4 regions of the Plantactinospora veratri genome follow, and region 2 is predicted to be linked to each of the others. Evidence: riboswitches for the same ligand, from Rfam matches in the RefSeq annotation. Region 2 holds a riboswitch; each other region holds the start of a gene.

Region 1 (7,531 bases), on a different contig from region 2:
CCTCGGTACTCCCCTCGCTCGGCGAGAACGCCGCCACCCTGCACTCGCTCGGCTCGCTCTTCGAGGGGGTGGCGGCGACCCGCACCGACCCGGCGGAGGTCGCCGCGGTCAAGGGCTCGCTGCGAATGCGTCGGGTGCTGGAGCGGGTGGTCCGGGACCAGGTGCCGGACGCCCCCACCGAGCTGCGACTGCTCTACCGGGGCGAACTGCTCCGGCTGAACGGCAGCGACCTGGAACGGATCCGGACCCGGGCGCTGCCGCCGGGCGCCCGCCGCAACGAGGTGCGCCGGGCCGGCTTCGACGGCGTCTTCGCCGCGCTCTGGGCACAGGCCCAGGAGTTGCGGGTCGGCCGGCTGCCGGACCAGCGCAGCTTCGAGGACGAGATCGCCGAGCGCCCCGAGTTCCGGGACTTCCTGCGCGCCTGGTGGCCCCGGCTGCACCCCCGGCACGTACTGCCCTGGCTGGCCGACCCGGAACGGCTGCGCCGGTACGCCGCCGGGATCCTGTCCCGGGCCGAGATCCGGCTGCTCGCCGAGGCGTACCGGACGCTGGGCAGTGCGGGACCGACCGTCGCCGACGTCGCACTCCTCGACGAACTCGACAACCTGCTGGGCCGGCCGCCCCGCCCGGCCCGGCGCAACCGTGACCCGTACCAGTTGGCCGGCGGGGTCCGCGAGGTGACCACGTACGCGGACCGGCAGCGCTCGGCCCGGGCCGGCCGGGACGCCGCCGCCGAACGGGGAGCGGACTACCGCGAGTACGCCCACGTGGTGGTCGACGAGTCCCAGGACGTCTCCCCGATGCAGTGGCGGATGCTGGGCCGGCGGGGCCGGCTCGCCTCCTGGACCGTGGTCGGCGACCCGGCCCAGAGCGCCTGGACCGGTGACCCGGCCGAGCTGACCCGGGCCCAGGACAAGGCGCTGGGCCGGCGCCCCCGGCACGAGTTCACCCTCACCACCAACTACCGCAACTCGGCGGAGATCTTCGCGGCGGCGGCCCGGGTGATCCGCGAGGTCTCCCCCGACCTGCCGCTGCCGGTCGCGGTCCGGGCCACCGGGGTGGCACCGGTCGAGCTGGTGGTGCCGGCCGCCGAGCTGCCGGACGCGGTCCGGGAGGCGGCGGCGAAGCTGCTCGCCGAGGTCGAGGGGACGGTCGGGGTGATCAGCGCGGTCACCCGCCGGGCCGAGGTCGCCGGCTGGCTGGAGCAGGCCGCCGACCCGCGCCTGGCGGTGGTCGACACCATGCAGGCCAAGGGCCTGGAGTACGACGGCGTCGTGCTGGTCGGCCCGGCCGAGATCCGGGCCGACTCGGCCGCCGGGGTACGCACCCTCTACGTCGCACTCTCCCGCGCCACCCAGCGTCTCAGCACCGTCGAGGTCGAGCGGTAAGGAAGGGCCCCCGCTTATCGTTTTCTGTCGTAGAAGGGCCCCCGCCTAACGCGTCCGCAGCGGCGCGGCATGTCCGTTAGGCGACAGGTCGGTCGTCTCGGCGGGCGGCCGGCGGTGACACTGGCCCGATGCGCCTCGTCGCACCGGTGCACTCCGTCGCGCGTCCCGGCGGATGAACCGTCCGCTGCTCCGGCTCGCCCTGGCCGGGCTGCGCGCGCACGCCGTACGGGTGGTGCTGACCGGGTTCGCGGTGGTGGTGGCGGTCGGCTTCCTCGCCGGCACCCTGGTCTACGGCGACACCGCCCGGGCGGCGTTCTACACCGACCTGGCCCGGTCGGCTCGGAACGTGGACGTGCTGGTCGAGCCGGAGCACGGGCTGCTCACCCCGGAGACGGTACGCCGGGTCGGGGCCGTCGACGGGGTGGCGGCGGTGGACGGGCGGGTGGTCGCCTGGCTGGGCGTACTCGACCGGAACGGCAAGCTGATCACGAGCCAGGACCACATCGGGTACGCCCTCTCGGTGCCGGGTGACGCCGCGCTGGCCCCGTACGACGTGGCCGCCGGCCGGTTGCCGGGCACCGCCGGCGAGGTCGCCCTGGACCGGGCCACCGTGGCCGGCGCCGGTTTCGCCCTCGGCGGGCCGGTGACGGTGCTGGACCGGGCGGGAACGGCACACCGGCTGCGTCTGGTCGGCGTGCTGGACCTCGGGGTGAACCGGCTCTTCGGCGGCTCCGCCGTCGCCGCGCTGACCTCGGCCGACCTCGGCACGCTGACCGGTACCGTCGACTACGCCCAGGTCGTGGTCCGGGCCGGCGACGGCACCGACCCGGCCCGGCTACGGGACCGGGTCGCCGAGGCGGTCGGCCCCGGCGCCCGGACACTGACCGGGGCGGATCTGCGGGACCGGCTCGCCCGGCAGGCGGCGAAGTACGTCGACGGCTTCCTCGCCGTACTGCTCGGCTTCGGCCTGGTCTCGCTCACCGTCTCGGCGTTCGTCATCTACAACACCTTCGCCATGCTCGGCGCGCAGCGGGTCCGGGAGGTGAGCCTGCTGCGCTGCGTCGGCGCCTCCCGGGCACAGGTGCGCGGCGCCGTACTCCTGGAGGCGGGCATCCTCGGCCTGCTCGCCTCGGTCGGCGGGCTGCTGGCGAGCCTGCTCGTCGGGTACGGGCTGATCCGGGGACGGGAGCTGGTCGCCTCCGACATCCCGCTGCACGCCCCGGTGGTGCGCTGGCCGACCGTGCTGGTCGCGCTCGGCTTCGGCACCCTGGTCACGGTGCTGGCCGCGCTGGTGCCGGCGGTGGAGGCGAGCCGGGTGGCGCCGCTGGCCGCGCTCCGGTCCCGGGACGCGGTCGAGGCGGGCGGGGGCCGGCGCCGCCGTACCCGGGTCGCGGTCGCGCTCGGGCTGGCCGGGGTCGGCGGGCTGGCCGTACTCGTCGGGCTGCCGCTCGCCTTTCCCGGGCTGCCGCTGGTGCTCGGCGGCGGCATGGTCGCCTTCCTCGGCGCGGTGGTGGCGGCCCCGCTGCTGGTGCCCCGGGCGGTCCGGCTGGTCGGCTGGCTGCCGGCCCGGCTCTTCGGTCCGGTGGTACGGCTGGCGGTGGCGAACGCCCGGCGCAATCCCCGGCGGGCGGCGGCGACCAGCACCGCGCTGACCATCGGGGTGGCCCTGATGGCGATGTTCAGCGTGCTGCTGGCGACCGCCCAGGAGCAGGCCGGACGCGAGCTGTCCGAGAACTTCCCGGTCGACTTCGTGCTGGACCGGGTCCGCACCGACGGCTCGCCGGCGGCGGTACGCGGCCCGCTGCCGCCGGGACTGGCACAGCGGCTGCGCCCCGATCCGGCGTTCGGCACCGTCGCCGAGGTGCGCCTGGCCAGCTCGCCGCTGGACGGGCGAATCCGGATCTGGGCGGTACCGCCGGAACGGCTGCACGGGCCGATCCGTCCCGAGGTGACCGCCGGCAGCCTGGCCGGGCTGGCACCGGGGACGGTGGCGGTGAGCCGGCAGCTCGCCGCCGACCGGGGCGTCGGGGTCGGCGACCGGATCGCCCTCGGCCTCGGCCCACCCGGGCCGCTGACAGTGGTGGCGGTCTACGACGACTCCCCGGTCGACGGTGCCGCCCTGGTCTCCTGGGCGTCGTTCACCGCCGCGTACGGCCCCGGGGAGCCGGACCGGCTCCTGGTCGACCTCGCCCCGGGGGTGTCGACGGCGACGGGCCGGCAGGCGCTGGACGCGGCCCTGGCCGACCAGCCGGCGGTCCGGGTACGCGGCCTCGCCGACCAGGCCGACGCGCTCGCCCGTACCCTCGACGAGCTGTTGGGGATCTTCGCCGCCCTGCTCGGCATGTCGGTGTTGATCGCCGTGCTGGGCATCGGCAACACGCTCGCGCTCTCGGTCGTCGAACGCCGCCGCGAGTCGGCGACGATCCGGGCGCTGGGCCTGTCCCGCCGGCAGTTGGCCACCATGCTGCTGACCGAGGCGGCCCTGGCCGGCGCGGTCGGGGCACTGTCCGGAACCGCCCTCGGGCTCGGCCTCGGCTGGACGGCCGCGCTGGGGTTGATCAGCGGGTACGGGCACGGGCTGCCGGCCGTACCCGTCGGGCAGCTCGCCCTCTGCGCCGCGCTGGCCGCCTCGGCGGCGGTGCTGGCCAGCCTCCCGCCGGCCCGGCGGGCCGCCCGGGCGCCGATCGCGGCCACCCTCGGCGACGAGGGATAGCCGGTCCGGTCGTTTTCCGGCTGCGACGACGTCACCGGCCGGCAGTATCGACAGCGGGGGCGACCGGGGCGGAAGGAGGGGCGTTGGGGGCCGGGCACGACCACGGGGGGCGGTTGACCTGGGCGGCGGAGCGGCACCGGGGACGGCTCTGGGCGGCCTTCGGGCTGCTCGCCGTCCTGATGGTGGTCGAGACGGTCGGCGCGCTGGTCACCGGCTCGCTGGCGCTGCTCTCCGACGCCGGGCACATGTTCACCGACGTGCTCGGGATCGGGATGGCGCTGGCCGCGATCACGGCGGCCCGGCGGGCGGTCGGTGACCCGCAGCGGACCTTCGGCCTCTACCGCCTCGAGGTGCTGGCGGCGCTGGCCAACGCGGTACTGCTGTTCGGGGTGGCGCTCTACGTGCTGGTCGAGGCGGTACGCCGGTTCGACGACCCGCCCCGGGTGGCGGCCGGCCCGATGCTGGTGGTGGCCACCCTCGGCCTGCTGGCCAACGCCGCCGCCTTCGGCCTGCTCCGGGCCGGGGCGCGGGAGAGCATCAACCTGCGCGGCGCCTATCTGGAGGTGCTCGGGGACCTGCTCAACTCGGTGGGGGTGATCGTCGCCGCCGTGGTGATCATCGTCACCGGCTGGCGCTGGGCCGATCCGATCGTGGCGCTGGCGGTCGGGCTGTTCATCCTGCCCCGCACCTGGCGGCTCGGCCGCAGCGCCGTACGGATCCTGGTGCAGGCCGCGCCCGAGCACCTCGACGTGGCGGCCGTACGCACCCGGCTGGCCGGGGTGCCGGGCGTCTGCGACGTACACGACCTGCACGTCTGGACCCTCACCTCCGGGATGGAGGTGGCCTCGGCGCACCTGAGGCTGGAGCGCGACGCGGAGGTCGGTACCGTACTCGCCGCGGCCCGGTCGGCGCTGCGCGAGGACTTCCACATCTCGCACGCCACGCTCCAGGTCGAGCCGAACACCGCACCGGGGGGCTGCGGCCCCACCGACTGGTGACCGGTAGCGACGTCGCGTCACGCATGGTCAGCCCGAGACCTTCGCCTCCGGCGTCCGCCGGCCGTCGAGACTCACCGATAGTTAGCGGCATCTTAAGTTTCCGGGTAGCGCTGAACATTTTTGTCCGGATACATCCGCCCAACTAGGAAAATCGCGAATCTAACTCCGGCAACGCCACGTATCCCCGGACGGCGACTGCCGGTAAGCTCGGCTCCGGTCTCCGCCGGGCGGCGCCCTCCGGCGCCTGCGGGGACCGTCGCCTAATCGCACGCGCGAGCCGGGGAACCACGTACCAGGGGTGTATCCGCGCCAGCGGTAGGGATCTTCCGTCCCGAACCCGTCAGCTAACCCGGTCGGCGGCTGACGGAAGGACATTGTCATATGCCGTTCCTGGCACCCACCCGACAGGCTCCGGCGTCCGCGCGGAGTGCCACGAGACCGCACCGGAAGGCCGCGACCACCGCGGCCGTCGCCCTGGGCATGGTCCTCGCGGCACTCGGCGGCGCACCCGCGCAAGCGGCACCGGAGTACGCGACCCCCGGGGCGCTGGCCGCGGCACCCGGCGGCGACGACATCGACGGAGGCACGGACAGCCTGCGCGAGCAGCTCCAGGCCGCCAGCAAGGGCTATCTGGCCGCCAAGACCAAGCTGGACAACTCCGTCAAGCGGCAGAAGGAACTGACCCGGCAGCTCGCCACGCTGCGTACCGAGGTGACGACCCGGAGCGAACGGGTCTCCGAGATGGCCGGCATGGCATACCGGACCGGTCGGCTCGGGCAGGTCTCCGCGCTGCTCAACAGCGGATCTCCGACCAGCCTGGTGGACCGGGCCGCCGCACTCGACACGATCTCGGCGAACGAGAGCCGGGAGCTGCGCGGGTTGCGGGAGAGCCTGGACAAGGAGACCCAGGCCAAGGCGGCGCTCGACAAGGAGATCGGCGAGCAGCGCAAGCAGGTCGAGGTGATGGAGACCCGCAAGAAGCAGGCCGAACGGGCGCTCGCGGCGGCGAACAACAGCGGCGGCGCCGGATCGGGAGTCAGCGGCAGCGGGGGCGGGTCGGCACGACCGGCACCCCGTAACGCCGACGGCTCCTTCCCCGACGAGTCGTGCAGTCTCGACGACCCGACCACCAGCGGCTGCATCACCGCGCGCACCCTGCACGCGCTGAAGCAGGCCCAGGCGGCCGGCTTCACCCGGTTCGTCTCCTGCTTCCGCAGCGGCGGCAGCGGCGAGCACCCGAAGGGTCAGGCGTGCGACTTCGCCGCCCAGAAGAACGGGTTCGGCGGAGTGGCGACCGGCGGCGACCGGACGTACGGCAACAACCTGGCGGCGTACTTCGTGCGCAACGCCGATCGACTGGGTGTGCTGTACGTGATCTGGTTCAAGCAGATCTGGCTGCCGAGCAGCGGTTGGAAGACGTACAACGGGGGCAACGGTGACCCGTCCAGCGACCACACCAACCACGTGCACCTGTCGATGAACTGATCCACCGCGCCGCGCACCATCGTGAACCGCCGGCACCGCCCGCCACCCCTGGGCAGTGCCGGCGGTTCTCGCTTTCAGCAGCCGATCCGGGTCGAGCCGAGCGCCACGTCGTCGAACCAGAGCGTGTCCGCGCCCTCGCCGTAGCTCTCCCAGCCCAGCCGCAGGTCGGTCAGGTTGGGCCGCCAGTTCGCCCGGTTGTACCACTGCCCGTCGACGTCGTGCGTCGGCGTACCGTCGGCGGTCAGCCCGGTCACCGCGGTCCCGTTGACCCAGGTGGAGAGCCGACCCTGCGCGCCGTCCACCATGAACTCCAGGCAGGTCCACTGGTTGACCGGCAGCGGCGCGCTGAGCGCGACGCCGTTCGGGCTCTGCTCCGGCAGGGTGGCGTCGTCGGAGGCGCGGTTCCATTGCAGCGCCCGGTTCTGCCCGCCCATCCGCAGGTCACGGTTGCCGTCGGCCGCGTCCCGCATGGCCAGGAAGGTCACGTGCGAGGTCGGCAGCGCGGTGGTGTGCCGGACCCAGAGCCGGGCGTAGCGCACCGCCCCGACGCTACCCAGGTTCCGGGTGGAGCTGACGAAGACGTGGTTGCAGTAGCCGACGGCACCGTTGATGCGTACCGACCGGGTGCCCTGGTGTGCGACCGAGGTGTCGATACTGGCGGTGCCGCTGCCCGAGCAGTCCGGGTAGCTGACGGCCCAGTCGCCGGAGGGCGCGGTGCCGGTCTGGTTCTCGAAACCGTCGCAGAGCACCGCGCCGCCGCAGCCGCCGCTCGGCGGCGGGGTGGTCGGCGGTACGGTCGGCGGCGGCGTCACCGTCGGCGGGACGCTGGTTGGCGGAGTTGTCGGCGGCCTGGTCGTCGGCGGCGCCGTGCTGGGTGGAGTGGTCGGTTCGGCGCCGTTGCACGCTTCGCCGTTCAGGGTGAATCCGGTCGGTGCCGCCGAGCTGGC
Region 2 (7,531 bases):
TCCCGCTGATCGTGCAGGACCGCAAGTTCGGCTCCGACGGGCGGTTCGACGAGAGCCGCTCCAGCCTCGGCGGCGTCGGCATCCTCGGCGACACGCTCCTGGTCAACGGGACCGTCGGGCCGTACCTGGACGTCACCACCGAACGGGTCCGGCTGCGGCTGCTCAACGGCTCCAACGCCCGGACGTACGACTTCGGGTTCGCCGACGACCGCGCCTTCGCCCTGATCGGCACCGACGGCGGCCTGCTGGAACGCCCGCACCGCACCGGCCGGATCCAGCTCTCGCCCGGCGAGCGGGCCGAGATCGTGGTGTCGGTGCGGCCGGCGGAGCGGGTGGTGCTGCGCAGCTACCCGCCGGACCAGGGCGTCGAGTTCCTCGGCGGCCGCTTCACCGGCGGCGACGACACCTTCGACGTACTCGAACTGCGGGCCGCCGGCAACCTCGCGGCGTCGCCGGAGGTGCCGGACCGGCTGGTACCGGTCGACCGGCTCGACCCGGCCTCGGCAGCGCAGACCCGGCGGTTCCGGATGAACGGACGCCAGATCAACAACCGGCCCATGGACATGGACAGGATCGACTTCGCGGTCACCCGGGACACCACCGAGATCTGGGAGATCGAGAAGCAGGACGCCACGCCGCACAGCTTCCACGTGCACGACGTGCAGTTCCAGGTGCTCTCGGTGGACGGCCGGGAACCGCCGCCGGAACTGGCCGGCTGGAAGGACACCGTACTGCTCACCGCCGGCGACTCGGTGCGGATCATCGCCCGGTTCGCCGACTACACCGACCCGAACATGCCGTACATGTTCCACTGTCACCTGCTCGACCACGAGGACCTCGGCATGATGGGACAGTTCGTGGTGGTCGAACCGGGCCAGCGACCGGGCCGACCACCCGGCGGGCACGGGCACGCCCAGCACCGCTGACCGGATGGGCTCCCCCGGCGGCAGGATCGCCGGGGGAGCCCGACGGGCGCATCGGCGTGGCCGAACCCGAAACCGTGCCGCGCGATGGCTTCCCGGTTAGGTTGTTAGGCGTGTTGGGCCTACCCGCGCACGTGACCGCCTGCCTCTTCGACCTCGACGGCGTACTGACCCAGACCGCCCGGGTGCACAACGCCGCCTGGGCGGAGACCTTCGACGACTTCCTCCGGCGGTGGGCGGAGGCCACCGGTGAACCGTTCCGGCCGTACGACCCCGGGGACGACTACAACCGGTACGTCGACGGCCGCGCCCGGGCCGACGGGGTGCGTACCTTCCTCGCCTCCCGGAACATCACCCTGCCGGAGGGCGATCCGGACGACCCGCCGACCCTGGACACCGTCAACGGGGTCGGCAACCGCAAGAACGTCCTCCTGCTACAGCGCATCCACACCGACGGTGTGCTGCCGTACCAGGGATCGGTGGACTACCTGCACGCCGCGCGGGCGGCCGGGCTGCGCCGGGCCGTCGTCTCGGCCAGCGCCAACGCCGCCGACGTGGTCGCGGCGGCCGGCCTCGAACCGCTGATCGAGGCCCGGGTGGACGGCGTCGTCGCCCGGCTGCGCGGGCTGCGCGGCAAGCCCCGTCCGGACACCTTCCTGGCCGGCGCCGACCTGCTCGGGGTCCGCCCCGACCAGGCCGTGGTCTTCGAGGACGCGTTGGCCGGGGTGGCGGCGGGCCGGGCCGGAAACTTCGGCTACGTGGTCGGGGTCGACCGGGTGGGCCAGGCCGACGCGTTACGCGCACACGGCGCCGACATCGTGGTGCGCGACCTCTCCGAACTACTCACCGGAGCGGGCGGCGACCCGGCGGCGAGCGGTCGGGACGGTGCCGGAACGGCGCAGGCCGGGCCGGAGGTGGTCCGGTGACTGCGAGGAGGGGCCGATGATCCGGGAACGGGCCTATCCCGTCGAGCCGTGGCACGTCCGGGAGACCCGGCTCGACCTGGACGTACTCGCCCAGTCCGAGTCGGTGTTCGCGCTCTCCAACGGGCACATCGGGCTGCGCGGCAACCTGGACGAGGGCGAGCCGCACGGCCTGCCGGGAACGTACCTGAACTCCTTCTACGAGCTGCGGCCGCTGCCGTACGCGGAGGCGGGTTACGGCTTCCCCGAGTCGGGCCAGACGATCGTCAACGTCACCAACGGCAAGCCGATCCGGCTGCTCGTCGACGACGAGCCCTTCGACGTCCGGTACGGCGAACTGCTCAGCCACGAGCGGGTGCTCGACCTGCGCGGCGGCACCCTGCAACGGTCGGTCGAGTGGCGCTCCCCGGCCGGGCGTACGGTGCGGATCTGCTCGACCCGGCTGGTCTCGTTCACCCAGCGCTCCATCGCCGCGATCGAATACCGGGTGGAGCCGGTCGACGGCCCGATGCGGTTGATCATCCAGTCGGAACTGGTCGCCAACGAGCAGCTTCCGGCGCAGAGCCGCGATCCCCGGGTGGCGGCGGTGCTGGAGTCGCCGTTGCAGTCCGAGGAGCAGCTCGTGCACAGCGACGGCGCGCTGCTGATCCACCGCACCAAGGCGAGCGGGCTGCGGGTGGCCGTCTCGATGAGCCACGAGGTGTACGGGCCGGAACGCAAGCTGGTCGGCACGGAGGCGTACGAGGACTGGGCCCGGACCACCGTCACCTCGGTGATCAAGCCGGGTGAGCAGCTCCGTCTGGTCAAGTTCGTCGCGTACGGCTGGTCGAGCCGCCGGTCCCGCCCGGCGCTGCGCGACCAGGTGGCGGCGGCGCTGGCCGGCGCCAAGTTCTCCGGCTGGGACGGGCTCTGCACCGAGCAGCGCAGCTATCTCGACACCTTCTGGGACGACTCCGACGTGCGGGTGGAGGGCGATCCGGAGGTGCAGCAGGCGGTCCGGTTCGGTCTCTTCCACGTGCTACAGGCCGGCGCCCGGGCCGAGCTGCGGCCGATCGCGGCGAAGGGCCTGACCGGGCCGGGCTACGACGGGCACGCGTTCTGGGACACCGAGACGTTCGTACTCCCGGTGCTGACCTACACCCTGCCGTCGGCGGTCGCCTCCGCGCTGCGCTGGCGGCACTCCACCCTGCACCTGGCCCAGGAGCGGGCCCGGACGCTGGGCCTGCGCGGCGCCGCCTTCCCGTGGCGGACCATCCGGGGTCAGGAGACCTCGGCGTACTGGCCGGCCGGGACGGCCGGGTTCCACATCGCGGCCGACATCGCCGACGCGGTACGCCGGTACGTGCAGGCGACCGACGACGAGCAGTTCGAACGCGAGGTCGGGCTGGAACTGCTGGTCGAGACCGCCCGACTCTGGCGCTCGCTGGGGCACCACGACCGGCACGGCCGGTTCCACCTCGACGGGGTGACCGGGCCGGACGAGTACACGGCGGTGAAGAACGACAACGTCTACACCAACCTGATGGCCCAGCGGAACCTGCTGGCAGCCGCCGACGCCGCCGCCCGGCACGGCGAGGAGGCGTGGAAGCTGGGCGTCGACGACGAGGAGACCGCCGCCTGGCGGGACGCCGCGCACGACATGCACATACCGTACGACCCGGAGCTGGGCGTGCACCCGCAGGTGGAGGGCTTCACCCGCTTCCAGGAGTGGGACTTCGGGGGCACCCCGCCGGAGCAGTACCCGCTGCTGCTCAACTACCCCTACTTCGACCTGTACCGCAAACAGGTGATCAAGCAGGCCGACCTGGTGCTGGCGATGCACTGGCGCGGCGACGCGTTCAGCGACGAGGAGAAGGCGGCGAACTTCGCCTACTACGAGCGGCGTACGGTCCGCGACTCGTCCCTGTCGGCCTGCACCCAGGCGGTGCTGGCGGCCGAGACCGGGCACCTCGAACTCGCGCACGACTATCTGGGCGAGGCGGCCCTGATGGACCTGCACGACCTCAACCAGAACACCCGGGACGGCGTGCACGTCGCCTCCCTGGCCGGGGCGTGGATCGCCCTGGTGGCCGGGTTCGGCGGGATGCGCGACCACACCGCGACGCTCTCCTTCGCACCCCGGTTGCCGAGCCGGATCGACCGGCTGGAGTTCTCGCTCCGCTACCGGGGCGTGCACCTGCGGGTCGACGTACGGCCGCACGAGGCGACGTACGAGCTGCGCGACGGCGAGCCGGACGACGCCCTCGAGCTGCTGCACCACGGGGAGAAGGTCCGGATCACCTGCCTGGAGTCGGTGACCCGGCCGATCCCGCCGGCCCGCCCGACCGGTCCGCAGCCCGCCCAGCCGGCCGGCCGCGCCCCGGTCCGCCGCACCCCGGAGAGCGAACCCAGCTGACCGTCCCACCTCGACGGTCCACTCCGACAGGCCAGGGGTGGACCGGGGCGTGGCGGCTCGGCTCAGACCAGCGACAGGTGTACGTGGTTGGTGTGGTCGCTGGACGGGTCGCCGTGTGCGCCGCCGTACGACTTCCAGCCGATCGTCGGCAACCAGATCTGCCGGTACCAGATCACGTACAGCACCCCGAGCCGGTCGGCGTTGCGGACGAAGAACGCGGCGAGGTTGTTGCCGTACGTCCGGTCGGCGCCGGTGGCGGCACCCCGGAAGCCGCCCGCCTCGGCGGAGAAGTCGCAGGCCCGCCCCTTCGGGTGCTCGTACGGCCCACCGGAGCGGTAGCAGCCGGTGAAGCGGCCGAACCCGGCCCGGCGTGCCTCGGTGTAGGCGTGCAGGGTGCGTGGCGTGACGCAGCCCGTGGTGGTCGGGTCGGGCTGGCTGCACGACTGTGGTGGCCAGGAGCCGTCGGCGGCGCGCGGCGCGGGTCGGGCCACCGGTGAGCTGGCGCTGACGAAGCCTCCGGTGGAGGCGCCGCCGACCTGGGCCAGCGCCCGCTCGGCGGCCTGCTTCTGCCGCAGCATGATGGCGAGTTGGCGGCGTTCCTCGACCACCTCGGCGTCGAGGGCCTGCTTCGCTCGGGCGGCCCGCTCCCGGGCCTGGCTGAGTGCGCGCAGTACGTCGTTGTCCCGCAGGGCCACCGCCTCCAGGCCACGGGCGCGCTCCAGGAGTTCGTCGGCCGAGCCGCTGTGCAGCAGTACCAGCACCGGGCCGATCCGACCGGTCTGGTACGCCGTCCGGGCCACCTGTTCCACCCGGGGCCGCAACTGCGCGATCCGTTCCTCGACCCGGCGTAGCTCGGCGACGATCCTCGCCTGCCGGGCTTTCGCGTTGGCCAGCGCGTTCCTGGCCTGTAGGTAGCCTCGGCCGGTCGATTCGAGCACGTCCCGCAGGAGCGGGGTGTCGCCTTCGTCGCCGAGGACGGCGGGGCTGTTCGCCTCCGCGACGCCGGGCCGGAAAGCTGCCCCGGCGAGCGCGCCGAACGTGGCGAGCAGGGCCAGGGCCAGCGGAAACCGCCGACGTGTGGATCCCGTCATGCATGTCCCTCCGTCGCCCGCCTACCGAGTTAGCTGACGGGTTCGGGACGGAACAAGTCCCTACCGCGGTTGCGGACTCACCCCACCTACCTGGGTCCCCGGTTCACCCGAAGGTGATTCGGCGGCGGTCACGCCGGCGCGGAGGGGTGCGCCACCGGGCGAAACCGGGGTCAGCTTACCTGATCAACTAGGTCGAACAGGTGGATTTCGGAGCGACCCGGCGTGGAAGTTGTGCCGATCGTCGACTCCGGGCCGGGCGGCTACCTGCGGCCGCCCGGCCCGGTCCCGGCTGAGGTCAGCTCATGTCGTGGTCAGCCGCGCGCCGCCCACACCGGACTGTCCACGTAGTGGTTGTCGTAGCGGTCCTGGGTCTCGCCGACCTCCTGCCAGGTGGCTTCGCCCCGGTGCACCCGGTCGAGGAGCCGGTAGTAGTCGAACCGCGGCCTGCCGGGGGTGATCACGACGAGGAAGTCGGCGTCCTGACCGGCGGCGGGGGCGAAGGCGTGCGGGGTGTTCGGCGCAACGAAGAGCGTGTCTCCCTTGTGCAGGGTGTGCAGCGCGTCGCCGACGAGCATTTCGAGGGCGCCGTCGATAACGAAGAACAGCTCGCCGGAGCGGGTGTGCAGGTGCGGCGGGGCGCCGTCGGTGCCGCTCTTGAGCAGGGTGCGGTTGCTGGTCAGGGTGCCGCCAGTGTGCTCGGGGTCGAGTAGCAGGGTGATCACGCTGGTCGGGTCGCTCTCCAGAACCTCGGCTTCGGCTGCGCGTACCAGGGTCATTGTCGGCTCCTTCGTCGTCCGCTGATTCCTGGACATTACGAGTCCAGGATCAGGTCGCGCTAGCGATCATGACCGGCGTCACAAGTTCTGGACATGTAGAGTCCAGGACTATGCGGATGAGCCAGGGCGTCGAATGGGCCCTCCACACGTGCCTCAACCTGAGCTGGCTGGACGACCCGGTGCCGACCGGTACGCTCGCGGCGTTCTACGAGCTGCCGCCGGCCTACCTGAACAAGCAGCTCCAGGCCCTGGTCCGGGCCGGGATCCTGGTCTCGACCTCGGGGCCGCGCGGGGGCTTCCGGCTGGCCCGGGCCCCGGAGGCGGTCTCCCTGCTGGACATCGTCGCCGCGATCGAGGGCCCGGAGGAGCTGTTCCGGTGCGACGAGATCCTCCGCAAGGGGCCGGGGGAGCATGCCGGCGTCGACTATCGACAGTCCTGCGCGTTCGCCCAGGCAATGCGTGGCGCCGAGCTGGCCTGGCGACGGGAGCTGGCCGGCAAGAGCGTGGCGGACGTCCGGGCCGACGTCGAGCACGGGCACCCCGAGGCCCCGGCCAACACCCGGACCAGGATCGCGGAACTGCGCTAGCGCGGTCTTCGGTCACTTATGCGGGCGCCACGACGTGCGGTGGGCGAGCGGTTACGTCCCCGGTTCCCGTACGTACACGCCCTTGCCCTGATGGCCGACGATCAGCCCGGCCTCCCGCAACACCAGCATCGCGTTCCGGACGGCGGTGTTGCTGGCGTTGTACTGGGCGCGCAGTTCGGACACCGATGGCAGCTTGTCGCCGGGCTTGAGTTCACCGGAGGCGATCTTCGCTCTGATGTCGGCGACGATCCGGGTGTAGATGGGCTCGATCGGCATGGTGGAAAGCTCTCTGCTTGGCGGCCCACCAATTCGATCACGTCGCGATCCCCGGCATCAAGCACATGGTGCTTCTAGTGTTGACTGTGCGTACATTGTCCTCTAAGTTTTGCCTCTGGGAGACCTGCTTGGCGGCGGTGTCATCCCACGAACGAGGAAACCCGGACTCCTGGACGGGGGGCCACGGCGCTCCTCCCGGTCCGCAGCGCGAGAAAGGGCGGTGGACTACCCCGTTGCCGTACCGCCGATCGGGCTGCGGTGGCGGGGCGGAATGGGTCGGCCGGACCCGAGACGGCCGACCCATTCTTTCCAGGGAAAATCCCAGCAGAAGGGACTACGACGTGCGGCATCTGCTCCGGCGCATCCTGACCAGACCGAGAGCGTCCACCCGGTTGTACTCGGTGGTCGGCGGACACCGCTCCGCGTCGTACCCGCCGATGCGGCCCTGGCAGGTGCGGAGCCGGCGGTTCCGGATCACCTGGCGTGGCCTGGACCCCGACGAGGTGGTCACCTTCCTCGACCGGGTCGCCGACGAGATCGGCGGCCTCCAGGCCGAACTG
Region 3 (7,531 bases), on a different contig from region 2:
CCCAGCTCGCCCGGGAACACAACGACGCGAACGTGGTCGCGGTCGGCGCCCGCCAGCACACCCTCGACGAGGCGACGGCGATCGTGGAGGCGTTTCTCAGCACGCAGTTCTCCGGTAACGAGCGGCACGCGCGGCGGATCGGGCAGGTCGCCGAGTACGAGCGCTCCGGCGCGCTGCCGGCGCTGCCCGCGTCGTAGCCGGACGGGCCGCCCGCCCCGCTCGTCGGTGGCGGGCGCTCAGCGGCCGCCGCGCGGCAGTTCGTCCCGGGGCACCCAGTTGCGCCGGACCAGTACCAGCCGGTCGGCCGCCTCGGCGAGGTCGGCCTCGGTCGGCCGGGCCGCGTCCCGGGCGCGCATCGCCGCCGCGACACTCACCTGGGAGGCGCCCGAGCCGATCAGCCCGCGCAGGCCGCGTTCCGCGTCCCGGTCGTCCCCGGCGCCCGGCCCGGTACCCGGGTCACCGCCGCGACGGCCCTGTTCGGGTGTGCCGCCGCTGCCGCTCGACGGGTCGTGCCGCAGCCTCCGCCGTCGACGCTCCGGCTCGGTCATGGTCCCTCCCCGATCCGCTCGTCGGCGTCACGACCGGCAGACCTGAGCTGGTCGACGCCGTCGCTCCGCCCGGTCATGGTGTCGACCCTACCGGCCGGTGGCGTGCCGGTCCCGGCTCAGCGGCCCCCGAACCGGCGGGAGCCCCGAACGCCGGCACGCTCTGTGACCCGTGCACAGCCCGCCGAACGCGGCGGAGGTCGGCCAGGGGCGGCGGAACTCGGGCTGGCAGGTCGAACGGCGCGGGGTCGTCGCCCTGTCCGGTGGATCGACGCTGGCTCGGCGCGGGCTTTGCCGGCTGGCTACCCTCGGAACTGGACCGGGTTCCGGGCCCGGGCCGATGGGGAGGACAGGACAGATGGCAGACCAGACGCAGCCGTGGGCCGAGCGGACCGTCGAGATGCCGCCCGGTGCGGAGGGACCGGGGATGCCGCCGGGCCCCGAGGGCTTCCGGCGCGGTGTGGCGCAGGTCGGGGTGCCTCGGCCGCGCACCGAGCCGGAGGCGCCGCACGAGCCGACCGGTACCGGGTGGCCGATGGTGGAGCAGGAGCGGGAGCAGCTTCCGCCGGGCTACCACTGGCGGCAGCTGCGCATCGGGCGGCACTGGAGCATGCTGGGCGGCCTCTTCGCCTTCGTCTGCTGGGGGATCTGGGCGATCTCGGCCCGGGGTGACCTGACCAGTCCGGTGGTCACCTTCGTGCTGACCCTCTTCGTCGCGGTCGGCCTCTTCGCGCTGGCCCGGTTGGTCGGCCGGGTCGTCTGGGAGCGTCAGCTCGGTCGGATCCGGCGTAGTGCCCGGGGCGCGCACCTGGTCACCGGGATCTTCCTGGCCGGGGTCGGGGTGGCGTACCTGCGCCAGACCGAGTGGGTGGTCGACCTGTGGAACTGGGTGGCGGGGCTCTGAGCGACCCGTGCGGCGACCGGGATGACCGGTAGATCCGGACAGGTGTTGATCGAAGTGACAAATCACAATTTGGTCACTCGATAGTTACCGAGCGCGTGGCGCCCGATTACTGGGCGCTACTATTCGGTCTCCGTCCTCCCCCGGAGGTTTCCACGGTGACCCTGCTCAGCGTGATAGTCCCGGTCTACCAGGTGCGGGAGTACCTGGCCGACTGCCTGGACTCCATCCTCGACGCGTCCTTTCGCGACCTCGAACTGGTGGCGGTGGACGACGGTTCCCGCGACGGCAGCGCGGCGATCCTGGCCCGGTACGCCGAACGCGACTCCCGGCTGGTGGTGGTCACCCTCGACCGCAACCAGGGGCTCGGGGCGGCCCGCAACACCGGCCTGTCCCGGGCCACCGGCGAGTACGTGTGGTTCGTCGACGGCGACGACTGGCTGCCCGAGGGGAGCCTCACCGCCGTCGCCGAGCGGTTGACCCGGACCCGGCCCGACCTGCTGGTCACCGCGTACACCCGGTACTACCCGAACGGCGGGACCCGGCACCTGTCGCTCTCCCAGGTCGGTGCCGGGGGGTCGGGGCCGGAGACCTTCACCCTCCGGCAGCGGCCGGGCCTGCTGTCGGTGCTGCACATCACCTGCAACAAGGTGATCCGGCGCCGGTTCCTCCTCGACCTCGGCCTGACCTTCGGCCCCGGCTGGTACGAGGACGTCTCGTTCAGCTTTCCGCTGATGCTCGCCGCGCAGCGGGTCGCCCTGCTGGACCGGTGCTGTTACGCGTACCGGCAGCGTCCCGAGGGTGCGATCACCGCGACGGTCAGCGATCGGCACTTCGAGGTCTTCGCGCACTGGGACCGGGTGCTGTCCGGGCTGGACGCCGACCCGGCGGTGCCGGCCGAACTGCGTCACCTGATCTTCCAGCGGATGATCTGGCACCTGTTGCAGGTGCTCGGCCATCCCCGGCGGGTGCCGCCTGGCCGCCGCCGCGAGTTCTTCGCCGAGATCGTCACCCGGTACCGGGCCCACCTGCCGCCCGCCGGCTACCAGCCGCCGGGCGGCGCTGTCGGGCTCAAGCACCGGCTGGTCGGTCGCGGAGCGTACGGGCTGTTCGCCGCGCTCCAGGCCGCGCGGCGGGCACACGTCGGCGTGGTGACCCGGGTCCGGCATCCGCTCGCCGGGACACGGTCGACGGCCGGTGCCGGCGGCTCGGCCCCGGTGGCCGTGCCCGGCAGCCGGGTCGAGGCGGTACCCGGCGAGTTGACCGACCGGCTGGGCTGAACCCACCGGGCACGGGCCCGGGCGGCGGGCGCGGCGCCCAGGGCGGCGGGCGCGGGTACCGCGGGCGACCGACCCGGGCGGCGCAGGCGGCGGGCCGGCGGATCAGCCGTGTTCGCCGAGCGGCCCGACCCGCCAACCCCGGCGAAGGCACTCCTCGAGCAGGTGGGGCAGGGCGGCGAGGCTGGCCCGCCAGGACCCCGGCGCGGAGGTGCAGTCGGAGTCGTGCAGCAGTACCGTGCCGCCGCCGGCCAACCCGTCGCGCAGCGTGTCGAGTACCGAGGAGGGGGTCGCCGACCGGGTCCAGTCCCGCCCCCAGCAGGTCCAGAGCACCGGGGTCAGGTCCAGCCGGCGCGCGGCGATCAGGGCGGCGGCGCTGAGCACCCCGTACGGCGGGCGGAAGAACCGGGGTACCCGCCCGGTCACCGCTCCGACCAGCTCGCGGGTCCGGGCCAGGTCGCGATAGGTGGCGTGCGGGCCCCGGAGGAGCAGATTCCGGTGTGCCCAGCCGTGCACCGCCACCTCGTGCCCGGCGGCGACGAGATCCAGCCCGAGTTCCGGTGCGCGGGCCAGCATCGACCCCAGCAGGAAGAAGGTCGCCCGGGTCCGGTGCGCGGCGAGGGTCTCGACGAAGAGCGGGGTGGAGGCCGGGTCGGGGCCGTCGTCGAAGGTGAGCGCGACGTGCCCCGGCGAGCCGCGTCCGCTCAGCCGGGGAAAGAACCGCAGCCGTACCCCGGGCAGCACCGTCACGGCCGGCACCACCTGGGCGGCCAACACGGCCGGCACCACCTGGGCGGCCAACGCGGCACCGACGGCCGTCGCCGGTACCGCGCGTCCGCGCACTCGTTCCTCCGCCCGCCGCACCATTCGCTCCGCCCGCCGCACCGTCGCGGACGCGGTTACCCGCCCGGCCGGGGTTCATCCTCACCCGGACGGGTGCCCGGGCCGGTCACTCCGGTTGCCACGTGGCGGCCTGCTCCGGAAGCGTCCCGGCGTTTGCCGGGGCGTCGGCCGGGTAGCCGGCGCGGGCGACCGGGGAGGTTCGGGACGGGGGAGCGGATGCGGGGGCGACCTGCGGCGCGGGTAGCGGTGATCACCGGAGCGAGTGCCGGGGTGGGTCGCGCCACGGCCCGGCTGCTGGCCCGCCGGGAGATGCGGCTCGCCCTGCTGGCCCGGGGCGGTACCGGTCTTCGCGGCGCGGCCGAGGACGTCCGGGCGGCCGGGGGCGTGGCGCTGCCGATCGAGACCGACGTGGCGGACCACCACCAGGTGGAGGCGGCGGCGGACCGGGCGACCAGCGAACTCGGGCCGATCGACCTCTGGGTCAACAACGCCATCGTCTCGGTGTTCGCGCCCTTCAAGGAGATCGGACCGGAGGAGTTCCGGCGGGTGACCGAGGTCTGCTATCTCGGGTACGTCCACGGCACCCGGGCCGCCCTCGACCGGATGCTGCCGCGCGGGAGCGGCACGATCGTGCAGGTCGGGTCGGCACTGGCCTACCGGTCGATCCCGCTCCAGTCCGCGTACTGCGGCGCGAAGCACGCCATCGCGGGCTTCACCGAGTCGCTGCGCTGCGAACTGCTGCACGACCGGAGTCCGGTCCGGCTCACCATGGTGCACCTGCCGGCGCTGAACACCCCGCAGTTCGACTGGGTACTGTCCCGGCTGCGCAACCGCGCCCAGCCGGTGCCACCGATCTACCAGCCCGAACTCGCGGCCCGGGCCATCGTGCACGCGGCCGACCGGCCGGGCCGGCGGGAGTACTGGGTCGGTGCCTCGACGGTCGGCACCATCCTCGGCAACCGGCTGGTGCCCGGGCTGCTCGACCGGTATCTGGCCCGGACGGGATACTCCGGCCAGCAGACGGAGCAGCCGGCCGAGCGGGGTCGACCGGCCAACCTGTGGCACCCGGTCGACGACGGCACCGGGGTGGACCCGGGCGCGCACGGCTCGTTCGACACGCCGTATCGCACACGGAGTCCGCAACTCTGGCTGTCCCAGCACCGGGGCGCGGTGACGGCGGGTCTGCTCTCGGCCGGTACGGTGGCCGGTGTGCTGTTCGGCACAACGCCTTGGCGCCGACGGTGACCGGAGAATCACGCCACCGACCAACCTGGACACGTTTCCGCACGTCAGACGGCTGACAACGCGCTTGGTAAATAGCCGACAGCAGCTAGTCGATAATGGTGGACAAAGCATGACCTTCGATGCGTCTGACGCGCCGTGATTACTGATAGTCGTTGCCTGGCAACGCTTTTGCCTGCGAACGGGTCTTGCCATTCGGGAAGTGAAACCGGGTATGCTGTCTGCCGTTCATAGCCGCCGGATACCGAGTGGTGCCGGCGCTGATCGCCGCCTAATCGCCACACGGCGAGCCGGGGACCCACGTACCCCTGGGGTGAATCCGCGCGAGCGGTAGGGACCACTTCCATCCCGAACCCGTCAGCTAACCCGGTCGGCGGCCGACGGAAGGGATACATGTGAGGGCACCCCTACGCCGAAGGCTGGCGACTGCCCTGGCACTGCTCACCGCCGCAGCTCTGGTCGTGGTCCCGTCGGAGGCGTCGGCGGCACCCGCGCCGAAACCGGCCCCCCAGGAGGAGGCCGACTCGCCGGTGCTCGGAGACGTGCTCGCCAGCGCCGGCAAGCGGCTCGCCGAGGCGAAGGCCGAACGCACCAAGTCCCAGCGGCGGCAGCAGCAGCTCGGCAACCAGTTGAAGCAGGCGGAGGCCAGGCTGGCGGCGCTCACGCCGGAGGCGAGCCAGATCGCGGCCGAGTCCTACCGCAGCGGCAAGCTCAGCGCCATCTCGATGCTGCTGACCAACAACTCGTCCGACTCCTCGTCGAACTCGTTCATCGAGCGGGCCTCGGCGCTCAACGAGCTGAACCTGTTCAACAACAGCAAGCTCCGGGCGCTCAACCAGGCGCGCAACGAGGTCGGCGCGGCCAAGAAGGCGATCGACGAGGAGGTCGCCAAGCAGGCCGCGCAAGAGAAGATCATCAAGAAGCAGCAGTCGGACGCGAAGAAGGCGCTCGCCCTGGTGGGCGGCAACTCGCGCCCCGACAAGGGGCTGGTGGCGGCCACCTCGCCGGTCGCCCGGCCGGGGCCGGGGATGGCGGACGGCTTCCCCGGGCTGCCGTGCAACAAGAAGGACCCGACCACCAGCGGCTGCATCACCGCCCGGACGCTCCACATGTACAACGAGGTGCGCCGGGCGGGCTTCAAGAGGTTCGTCGGCTGCTTCCGGCCCGGTGGGCCGTTCGAGCATCCGAAGGGCCGCGCATGTGACTGGTCGCTGCGCAACTCCGGGTTCAGCCGGGCCGCCAACGACGACCAGATGAAGTACGGCAACGACCTGGCCGCGTTCCTGATCCGCAACGCGGACCGGCTCGGCATCCTCTACGTGATCTGGTACAAGGAGATCTGGTTCCCGGACGAGGGCTGGAGTTCCTACAGCGGTCCGAGTGACCACACCGACCACGTGCACGTCTCGATGCTGTAGCCCGAGCCAACGCCACCGCCCCGTCACCTGTCCGCTCAGGTGGCGGGGCGGTGGCATTGTGCGGACAGGTCGCGGCGCCGACTGGCATCATCGGCGGGTGGCCAGCATCGAAGTCGTCCTGGGCGACATCACCCGGGAGCACGCGGACGCGATCGTCACCGCCGCCAACGAGTCGCTGCTGGGCGGCGGCGGTGTGGACGGTGCCATCCATCGGGCGGCCGGTCCCCGGCTGGCCGAGGCGGGCGGGGCGATCGCCCCCTGCCCACCCGGCGAGGCGGTGGCGACCCCGGCGTTCGACCTCGACCCGCCGGTCCGGCATGTCATCCACACCGTCGGCCCGGTCTGGGAGGGCGGCGAGTACGGCGAAGCCGAGGTGCTGGCCTCCTGCTACCGCCGCTGCCTGGCGGTCGCCGACGAGGTGGGCGCGCGCAGCCTGGCCTTCCCGGCCATCGCCACCGGGGTCTACGGGTTCCCGGCCGACCGGGCGGCGCGGATAGCGGTGCGGACGCTCCGCTCCACACCGTCGGCGGTCGAGTCGATCCGACTGGTCGCCTTCGACGAGAAGACCCGGGGCCTGATCCAGGCGGCCCTCGACGGCACCGATCCCGCCTGATCTCAGTACGACTCCAGTTCCGCCGGGGTGACCAGTTCGGCGTCCGGGGAGTCGACCAGGGCGAGCGCGCTGTCGTAGCGGGGGCGCTGCCGGGGTGCCGGGCCGGGGCGTCCGGGCGTACGGGTACCGAGCTGCCGGGCGACCTCGGCGAGCACGATCGCCGCGACCAGCCGGTACCGGTACGGCACGTTCGCCGCCGGCACCTCCAGCCGGGCGAACTCCACCCTCGGGCCGAGCCGTCGCCACTGTTCGGGCAGCCCGGTCGCCTGCTCGTCCGGAATCACCAGCAGGGTCTCCGGGCCGCCCGTCAGGTCGACCCGGTGCAGCGCCGGACCGGTGACGTGCAGCCCGGCGACCACCACCCGTCGGGCCGGCAACGGCGGCTGCGCCGGCAGCGGTACCACCCGCAGCGGGTTGCGGGCGCTGCGGGCGGCGGCCCGGGCCTCGGTGCGTACCGGGCGGGGCGTGCCCCACCACACCCTCGCCCGGTCGTCCAGCCCCACCGTCTGCCAGCCGAACGCGGCGGCCGAGCGCAGCGTGCTGCCCGCCTCGACGTGGTCGCCGGGCCCGACCAGCAGTACCGCCGGACGCCGCGACCCGGGACGAGCGCCCCGGACGGTACGCCGGCCGGACGCCGCCAGCAGGTAGTGCAGGGCCACCGCGGCCGCCGAGGCGACGTTCAGGGTGTTCAC
Region 4 (7,531 bases), on a different contig from region 2:
CGGTCCAGTCGCCCTGTCGGCCGGCGAGCGCGTAGGTCTGCCCGGCGGAGGCCCGCGCACCGTGGTCGGAGATGTGCATGGTGTTCGGGGTGCCGTCCGGGCGCAGCGCGATGTCGTTGACCAGCGGCGCGTCGGCGGCCGGCGCGCTGCGCAGGATCACCGAGGAGGAGCCGCGTGACGGGCAGGGTACCCCGGCGGTGTCGCAGCCGGTGAAGGCCGGCCGGTTGGTGGCGAAGTCCGGGTCGATGGTGACCAGGCCGGCGGCCGGGATGCCGATGCCCCGGAACGGGGCCTTGAGCAGGTCGAAGTAGTGCGACCAGTCCCAGTACGGGCCGGGGTCCCAGTGCATGCCGCGCACGTTCGCCGGCAGGATGCCGGGTACGTTGTCGTGCCCGATGACGTGGTCGCGGTCCAGCGGGATGTCGTACCGGTCGGCGAGGTAGCGGACGAGTTTGGCCGAGGTCCGGTACATCGCCTCGGTGTACCAGGTGCCCTGGGCGGCGAAGCCCTCGTGTTCGAGGCCGATCGCCTTGGCGTTGACGTACCAGTTGCCGGCGTGCCAGGCGACGTCCTTGCCCTTCACGTGCTGCGCGATGTGCCCGTCCGCCGAGCGGAGCGTGTACTGCCAGCTCACGTAGGTCGGGTCCTGCACCAGCCGCAGGGTGGTGTCGTAGCTGCCCTCGGTGTCGTGGATGACGATGTATTCGATCTTCTGCCGGGCGGGCCGGTCGGAGAGGTCGTGGTTGCCGTAGTCGCCGTCCCCGAACGCCTGGTAGGGGGCGGGGATCCATTCGCAGGAGATGTCGCGCGGGCACTCCAGCCCGTCCGGGCGGGGCGCGCCGGGCAGGCCGAGCCGGTCCAGCCAGGAGCGCTGCGGGGCGATCCCCGGCCGGCCGGGCAGGGTGATCCGGTGGCCGTCGTCGGTGGTCCGGCTGGCGCCCTCGGCGATGGTCCGGTACACCTCGTCGGCGAAGGCCGCCGCGGCGTCCGCGCGGTCGCTGCCGGCGTACCGGGCCACCGCGCCGTACCAGGCCGCCGGGTCGCTGGCCCGGCCCGTCGGCGCGGCCAGCGCCTTCTGGTACGACGCCAGCAGCGCCGCCCCGCCGCGGATGTTCGCCGCCGGTTCGGCGCGGAGCAGGTGCTCGTCGACTCCGGTGAGTGCGACGGCGGCGTCCAGGGTCTGCCCGCCGGGCGGTGCGTCGGCGCTCCGGTCGAGGTGCGGGCCGGCGGGTCCGGGCACCGGTCGGGCGGGTCGGGCCGGGTCGCCGCGTCGGTCCTCGCCGTGCTCGGGGTGCCCCGTTGGCTCGGCGGCCAGCCCGGCGACGTCGGTGAGGTGCATCGGGCCGTACCCGCCGCTGGTGCTCGGGGTGCCGGCGTTCGTGTCCCAGCGGGATTCCAGATAGGAGACTCCGAGCAGCACGCTCTCGGGTACGCCGAACTCGGCCGCCGCGGCGGCGTACTCCTGTTGCCGGGTGTCGGCGGGCGCGGCGGTGGCTGGCGCGGGGCTGGCCGGCAGCAGCGCGGCGGCGCCGACGACCGCGGCGCCGATCGCGATTCTCCTGCTCAGCGGCTGTTTCGTGGGAAGCATCGAACCTCCATGAGCCGGGGGTGGGCCTGCCGATCACCCTCCACCCGGGACCGGTGCTGGTCAATACCTGCCGACCAAGGTCGTCACTATGTAGGAATCCTTCACGTATACCGAGCGTGATCGGCGGGTTCGGGCTTCCGGTTCGGTGGGTGCGAACGCTCCCACCGTCAGCGACCGATCCGATACATAACGAATCGACTCAGATCACGGGGTTGCGTTTGGATAACACCCTTCTCTAGTGTTGGGGACCGTCGAGCCGACGGCAGGCCGCCTAGCCGGGCGGCGACGTCTCGACACCGCCGAATCGTCACACTGAGCGAACCGGGGACCCGAGGTTCATGGGGTGAATCCGCGTCTCACGCGGTAGGGCGACAATCTTCCCGCCCGAACCCGTCAGCTAACCCGGTAGGCGGGCTACGGAAGAAGGAGTACGGACCCCGGTGGCTCCCCCTGCCCCGCCGCGGTCGCCATCCCTCCGATCGGCCTCCGCCGACGCCGGGAACGCGAAGCCGCGCCCTCGAAGGTCCATTCTCGCCATTGCGCTCACGGCACTGGCCAGCGCCGCCGTGCTGTTCACCGGCACGACGCCGGCGCTCGCCGAACCGTCGGTGGCCGAGATCGAGCAGCAGATCGACACCGCCTGGCGCAAACTGGAGCCGGTCGTCGAGAAGCACAACGCCACCCGGCAGGACCTGACCGCGAAGAAGAAGCAGGCCGCCGCCCTGCAGAAGAAGATCGCCCCGCTCCAGTCGCAGATCGACGCCGCGATGAACCGGGTGAGCGACTTCGCCGTGCAGGCGTACAAGGGCGACAAGGCATCCGCGGTCAACGCCCTGCTCACCACGAAGTCGCCGACCGCGCTCGTCGGCCAGCTCTCGGTGCTCGACCAGTTCGCCCGGCAGCAGCAGCGCGAGGTGCAGGCGGTCGTCGACCTCAAGAACAAGTACGCCTCCCAGAAGGCCCCGCTGGACCGGCTGGTCACCCAGTTGACCAAGACCGAGGCGGAACTGGCGGCGAAGAAGAAGGAGATCGACGCCGAGGTCGAGCGGTTGCAGAAGCTGCGGATCCAGGCGTACGGGAACGGCTCCGCCGGCCCGCTGCGGCCCGCGCCCTGCCCGGCGACCTACCCCGGTGGCCCGGCCGGCCAGGCGGTCAAGTTCGCCTGTGCCCAGATCGGCAAGCCGTACAAGTGGGGTGCGGAAGGCCCCAGCTCGTACGACTGCTCCGGCCTGACCCTGGCCGCCTGGGCGAAGGGCGGCGTCGGGCTGCCGCACAACGCCCGGGCGCAGCGCGGGCAGGTGAAGTCGGTCAGCCGCTCCCAGCTACGCCCCGGTGACCTCGTCTTCTACTACGCCGACCTCAGCCACGTCGGCATGTACGTCGGCGGCGGATGGATCGTGCACGCCTCCCGGGCCGGCGAGCCGGTGAAGATGAAGCGGATGGACGACGGCGAGATCCACAGCTTCGGCAGACCTGGCTGACGTCTCGCCGACCGACCGTGTCAACGGAGGAACCCCCGTCGCGCAACTGCGGCGGGGGTTCCTCCTTCGGTCCGTGTCGACGCCCGGACGCGGCCTCAGCGGGTGGGCCAGGTGCGCCAGTTCTGCCAGGAGCGGCTCGGGGTCGGGCCGCGCTGCCCCTGGTAGCGCGAGCCGTAGACGGCCGACCCGTACGGGTGGGCGGACGGCGACGAGAGCCGGAAGATACAGAGCTGGCCGATCTTCATCCCGGGCCAGAGCCGGATCGGCAGGTTGGCCACGTTCGACAGCTCCAGCGTGACGTGCCCGGAGAAGCCGGGGTCGATGAAGCCGGCGGTCGAGTGGGTGAGCAGGCCGAGCCGGCCGAGGCTGGATTTTCCTTCGAGCCGGCCCGCGAGCTGGTCGCCCAGCGAGATCACCTCCAGGGTGGAGGCGAGCACGAACTCACCCGGGTGCAGCACGAACGGCTCGCCGTCCGGCACGTCGACCAGCGAGGTCAGCTCGTCCTGCTGCACCGCCGGGTCGATGTGCGTGTAGAGATGGTTGTTGAAGACCCGGAAGAGCCGGTCCAGGCGTACGTCGATGCTCGACGGCTGCACCAGCGCGGGCTCGAACGGCTCCAGCGCGAGCGTGCCCGCCTTGATCTCGATCACTAGGTCGTGGTCGGAGAGCAGCACCGGACCACCTTAGCGGTCGGGCGGAGCCGGCCGGCCACGACCTCGCCGATGGGTGGGATGAGGGTGGGTTCGGGGTAGGTGATCGAACAGGTGTTCGATAGAATGTGCTCATGGCATCCTGGTCCGAATTCGCCTCCGACGAGCCCCGACTCGCCGACGCGATCCGCGTTCTCATCCAGCAGTACGGTCCGGGTCTCGGCTACCTGGCGACCGTGCGCGCCGACGGTGGGCCGCGGGTGCACCCGGTGTCCCCGGTCATCACCGACGAGGGACTCTTCTGTTTCGTCGTCGACTCTCCGAAGCGGCGCGACCTCGAACGGGACGGGCGCTACGCGCTGCACTCCTTCCCGCCCGAGGACAGCGACGACGAGGCCTACGTCGCCGGTCGGGCCCGCCCGGTGACCGACCAGGCGCGGGTGGACCAGCTCGCCGGCAACCTGCGGGCCGCGCCGCAGGTCGACTGGCGGCTCTTCGAGTTCACCGTCGACGTGGCGATGGTGGCCCGGCACGGCAGCAACGGCGCCACCCCGCTCGCCGCCGGAGATCGGTCCGAGCGCCCTGCCGTGCAGGTCTGGCTCGACCCGGCCGGCGCCGTCCCCACAGCCGAGGGCGCCGCGGGAGCAGGCGCCGCCACCGGGCCGAAGCGGCGCGGCCGGCGCCGGGCCGTCGAGGCGGAGCCGGTACCGACATCCTGACCTACGGTTCCCGGAAGGCCTTCCACGCCTTGAGCATCCGGAACGTCTGACCGTACGTGAACTCGTACATGCAGGCGTCGACCGAGTAGTCCATGAAGTTGTGGATCGGGTCGAGACCCGGCTTCGTCGTGCAGGTGTCCCGTCGCTCCGGGCAGCCGAAGGCGGGCTCCGCCTCGGCGGGCGTGTCGTAGACGTGGTCGCCCTGACCCGCGCAGCCCTGTTGGAAGGTGTGGTAGAGGTTCAGCCAGTGCCCGACCTCGTGAGTCGCCGTGTCACCCGCGTTGTACGGTGCCGCCGTGCCGCCCGGCAGCGACTCGGCGAGCACCACCACCCCGTCGTACGGGTCGAGGTCACGTTGCGGGAAGGTGGCCCAGCCGAGCAACTCGTCGTCGAGCAGTCCCGTGTAGATGTTCAGGGTGTGCTTGCCGCCGACCCGCAGCGCACGCTTCATCTGCGCCTCCGCCGGGCTCTCCGCCACGATCGGGTACCAGGCCGGGTTGACCACCCGGTTCACCTTTTTCAACCTGAAGTGGAAAGGCGTCCAGGCCCCACCGGTACGCCCGCCGAAGGCGTCGTTCAACACCTTCAGTTGGGCGTGGATCAGGGACAGCGGAATGTCCCCGTCCGCCCGGGTCCGCTTCTCGCTGACAACATGGAACACCACGTCGACAATGATCCTGAGCTTGCCCGGTACGCCGAGCGGCGCGATCCCGATCCGTTGCGCGTACGCCGAGTCGACCGCTCGGTCCAGTTCGGCGGCCTCGGCCGGGGTCAGCTCGTTGGGCTCGGCGGAGTGCGCCGCCCCGGGCTTGGCCTTGGCGTTCGCTGCCCCGGCGTGCGGTGCCACGGGGTTCGGGTGGCCGCTGGTCGTCTCGGCGCAATCCGGTTCGCCGGATCGTCCGGCCGAACCCGGAGGTGCCGCCACCACCGGGCCGGTTCCGAGCAGCAGGACGAGAAACATGCTCGCCATGCCGGTCGCGCCGGAACGCGACGACGAACACAGTCCACGAAACGCCATTGCCAGACCCTTTGCTTTCGGAGAGTGGCTCTGCGGTGACACAGAGCCATAGTTGCAGGTGAGGCGGACGTTACTATCCGTGGCCAGGGTTGCAAACGAGGCGACCCGGCGTGGTTCGCGCGGGATCTGATGGGGCGACGGAGCGCTCGGAGCCGTACCCGGGGGAGGGTGAGTGCATGATCGGACTCGACCGGGTACAGTGGGGTCCGCTCGCGGGTGTAGTTCAATGGCAGAACATCAGCTTCCCAAGCTGACAGTGCGGGTTCGATTCCCGTCACCCGCTCCAACAACGAAGGCCCAGGTCAGAGGACATTTCCTGACGCTGGGCCTTCGTCGTATCTGATCCCCAGTCTGGGTGTCGTGCTATCTGCCTGCCCCTCCTACCTCCGTTGTGGTCCTGCCGGATCGGGGTCAACGCGCATCCGTTCCCGGTGCCGCCGGTGGCTTGTCCTGCCGAAGTTGGTTGCCGCTCGTTGATGGCAGACAGGATCATGACCGGCATGGACGTGACCGTGCAGCGGATCCGCACGACCTGGAGCAAGCGATCCCGGGGTTTCCCACAGGCAGCGCTCCGCAACTCCGCCCCGACCGCGTTCCCACTACCGGATCTACCGGACGGCCCTCTCCCCTTGCTCCACGAGGTCGTCATGCGGGAAGAGAACGACTTCGTGCCCGAGGTCAGGAGCGTTCACGACCTGCCGCCACGACACGAGCTGAACCTTCGCCTGATGCGGGACGTGCTCAGGGTGCAGCTTCCCGCAAGCTTCGGGGCACCGGTCCGAAATCATCGTCCTGTGGTGATGCTCCAGCACGGCGAGTGGGTGCGGTGGCAGACGAACAACCGCTTCTCCTCGATGACCGGGATGGCCGACTGGCATTACGTTCTGCGTACCGTCAGCATCGGCTTCGGCCCCATGACACGAGACGCCTTCCTTGGCGAACCGGACTACCGCGTCGACGAGCGGGCTGCCCTGCGATAGGCCCGCGAGCCTCAGCGTCCGTTGCGGCCGCTCGCCGTCGTGTCGCCACCGCCTTTCCGCCTTCTTCCGCTCGCCCTTCATCGCGGCGACGACCGCGGCTCAGCGGGTCTGGTAGCGCGCGTAGATCAGTCCGCTGTCGAAGGCGCGTTCCTCGACCAGTTCGAGATCGAGGCGCACGCCGTCGGGGAAGAACCGCTTGCCGCCGCCGACAACGCTCGTGGTGATGAACAGGTGGTACTCGTCCACCAGGCCGGCGGCGATGGCCTGGGCGGCGAGGTTCGGGCCGTCGACGGTGAGATCGTGATCAGCCTCGGCCTTGAGTTCGCGTACCGCGTCCGGGTCGAAGGTCCGCTCGATCCTGGTCTTCGCGCTGGACACCGACTTCAACGTCGTGGAGTACACGATCTTCTCTGCGGCCTGCCAGTCGCGGGCGTACTGCAGGATGTGCGGCGGCTGGTCGGGCTCCGTGTGCGCGGTCTCCCAGTAGACCATCGTCTCGTACATCCGTCGGCCGTAGAGGTAGGTGCCGACGGGGCGGAAGAGGTCGTTGATGAAGGTGTGCACCTGCTGGTCGTCGGCCCCGGTGCCGATGCCGCCCTCCGTCGCCTCGGCGTATCCGTCGAGCGAGGTGATCATCGAGTAGATGAGCTTTGCCATGCGTCTCCTCCGGGTTCGAACGCGTCAAGTCCTGCGGGTCCTGCGAATTGTGACGTCCACACGACCCGAAACTCATCGATCGGCGGCCGGATTCGTCAACCGGCAAATCCCGACCGGGAGCCGTCGAGATGACCACGAAGAGGCACATTCGGCATGCTCACAGAGGCCGGCGACCCGCAGCGTGGGGAGGTCGCGGGCGGGCGTGGTGTGATGGAACCGTGGGTCGGGCCGTGGAAGACACCAATCGCCGGATGCTCCGGGCCCGGGACGCGATGGACCGGGCGTACGCGCAGCCGTTGGACGTACCGGCGCTGGCCCGGATCGCACATGTCTCGGAGGCGCACTTCGCCCGTACCTTCCGGGCGACGTTCGGCGAGACGCCGCACCGCTACCTCCAGCGGCGTCGGGTGGAGCGGGCGATGTTCCTGCTCCGGGAGA

The links. A riboswitch is a leader RNA that binds a small molecule or an ion and turns the genes downstream of it on or off. The one in region 2 is predicted to bind cyclic di-AMP.
Region 1: it holds a riboswitch for cyclic di-AMP, as region 2 does, so the genes downstream of both, V1634_RS09645 (coiled-coil domain-containing protein) here and V1634_RS01340 (coiled-coil domain-containing protein) in region 2, are expected to answer to the same signal.
Region 3: it holds a riboswitch for cyclic di-AMP, as region 2 does, so the genes downstream of both, V1634_RS05585 (coiled-coil domain-containing protein) here and V1634_RS01340 (coiled-coil domain-containing protein) in region 2, are expected to answer to the same signal.
Region 4: it holds a riboswitch for cyclic di-AMP, as region 2 does, so the genes downstream of both, V1634_RS30190 (C40 family peptidase) here and V1634_RS01340 (coiled-coil domain-containing protein) in region 2, are expected to answer to the same signal.

What each region holds. Positions count from the first base shown of each region.
Region 1 covers NZ_JAZGQL010000006.1:48,974-56,504, reverse strand. Annotated here, with positions in the region: gene V1634_RS09660 (HelD family protein) at 1-1,388, shown strand, start outside; gene V1634_RS09655 (ABC transporter permease) at 1,561-4,101, shown strand; gene V1634_RS09650 (cation diffusion facilitator family transporter) at 4,185-5,099, shown strand; cyclic di-AMP (ydaO/yuaA leader) riboswitch at 5,347-5,474, shown strand; gene V1634_RS09645 (coiled-coil domain-containing protein) at 5,580-6,584, shown strand; gene V1634_RS09640 (cellulose-binding domain-containing protein) at 6,659-7,531, opposite strand, start outside.
Region 2 covers NZ_JAZGQL010000001.1:299,429-306,959, forward strand. Annotated here, with positions in the region: gene V1634_RS01325 (multicopper oxidase family protein) at 1-926, shown strand, start outside; gene V1634_RS01330 (HAD-IA family hydrolase) at 1,037-1,849, shown strand; gene V1634_RS01335 (glycoside hydrolase family 65 protein) at 1,866-4,241, shown strand; gene V1634_RS01340 (coiled-coil domain-containing protein) at 4,304-5,332, opposite strand; cyclic di-AMP (ydaO/yuaA leader) riboswitch at 5,336-5,466, opposite strand; gene V1634_RS01345 (cupin domain-containing protein) at 5,644-6,108, opposite strand; gene V1634_RS01350 (RrF2 family transcriptional regulator) at 6,219-6,695, shown strand; gene V1634_RS01355 (winged helix-turn-helix domain-containing protein) at 6,747-6,971, opposite strand; gene V1634_RS01360 (DivIVA domain-containing protein) at 7,313-7,531, shown strand, end outside.
Region 3 covers NZ_JAZGQL010000004.1:156,373-163,903, forward strand. Annotated here, with positions in the region: gene V1634_RS05555 (ribose-5-phosphate isomerase) at 1-197, shown strand, start outside; gene V1634_RS05560 (hypothetical protein) at 237-548, opposite strand; gene V1634_RS05565 (hypothetical protein) at 904-1,449, shown strand; gene V1634_RS05570 (glycosyltransferase family 2 protein) at 1,605-2,726, shown strand; gene V1634_RS05575 (polysaccharide deacetylase family protein) at 2,829-3,566, opposite strand; gene V1634_RS05580 (SDR family oxidoreductase) at 3,783-4,811, shown strand; cyclic di-AMP (ydaO/yuaA leader) riboswitch at 5,067-5,200, shown strand; gene V1634_RS05585 (coiled-coil domain-containing protein) at 5,204-6,226, shown strand; gene V1634_RS05590 (O-acetyl-ADP-ribose deacetylase) at 6,324-6,839, shown strand; gene V1634_RS05595 (TrmH family RNA methyltransferase) at 6,842-7,531, opposite strand, start outside.
Region 4 covers NZ_JAZGQL010000031.1:48,012-55,542, reverse strand. Annotated here, with positions in the region: gene V1634_RS30195 (N-acetylmuramoyl-L-alanine amidase) at 1-1,588, opposite strand, end outside; cyclic di-AMP (ydaO/yuaA leader) riboswitch at 1,876-2,016, shown strand; gene V1634_RS30190 (C40 family peptidase) at 2,155-3,069, shown strand; gene dcd (dCTP deaminase) at 3,165-3,743, opposite strand; gene V1634_RS30180 (pyridoxamine 5'-phosphate oxidase family protein) at 3,854-4,438, shown strand; gene V1634_RS30175 (zinc metalloprotease) at 4,440-5,408, opposite strand; tRNA gene V1634_RS30170 (tRNA-Gly) at 5,669-5,742, shown strand; gene V1634_RS30165 (hypothetical protein) at 5,957-6,436, shown strand; gene V1634_RS30160 (dihydrofolate reductase family protein) at 6,536-7,093, opposite strand; gene V1634_RS30155 (AraC family transcriptional regulator) at 7,312-7,531, shown strand, end outside.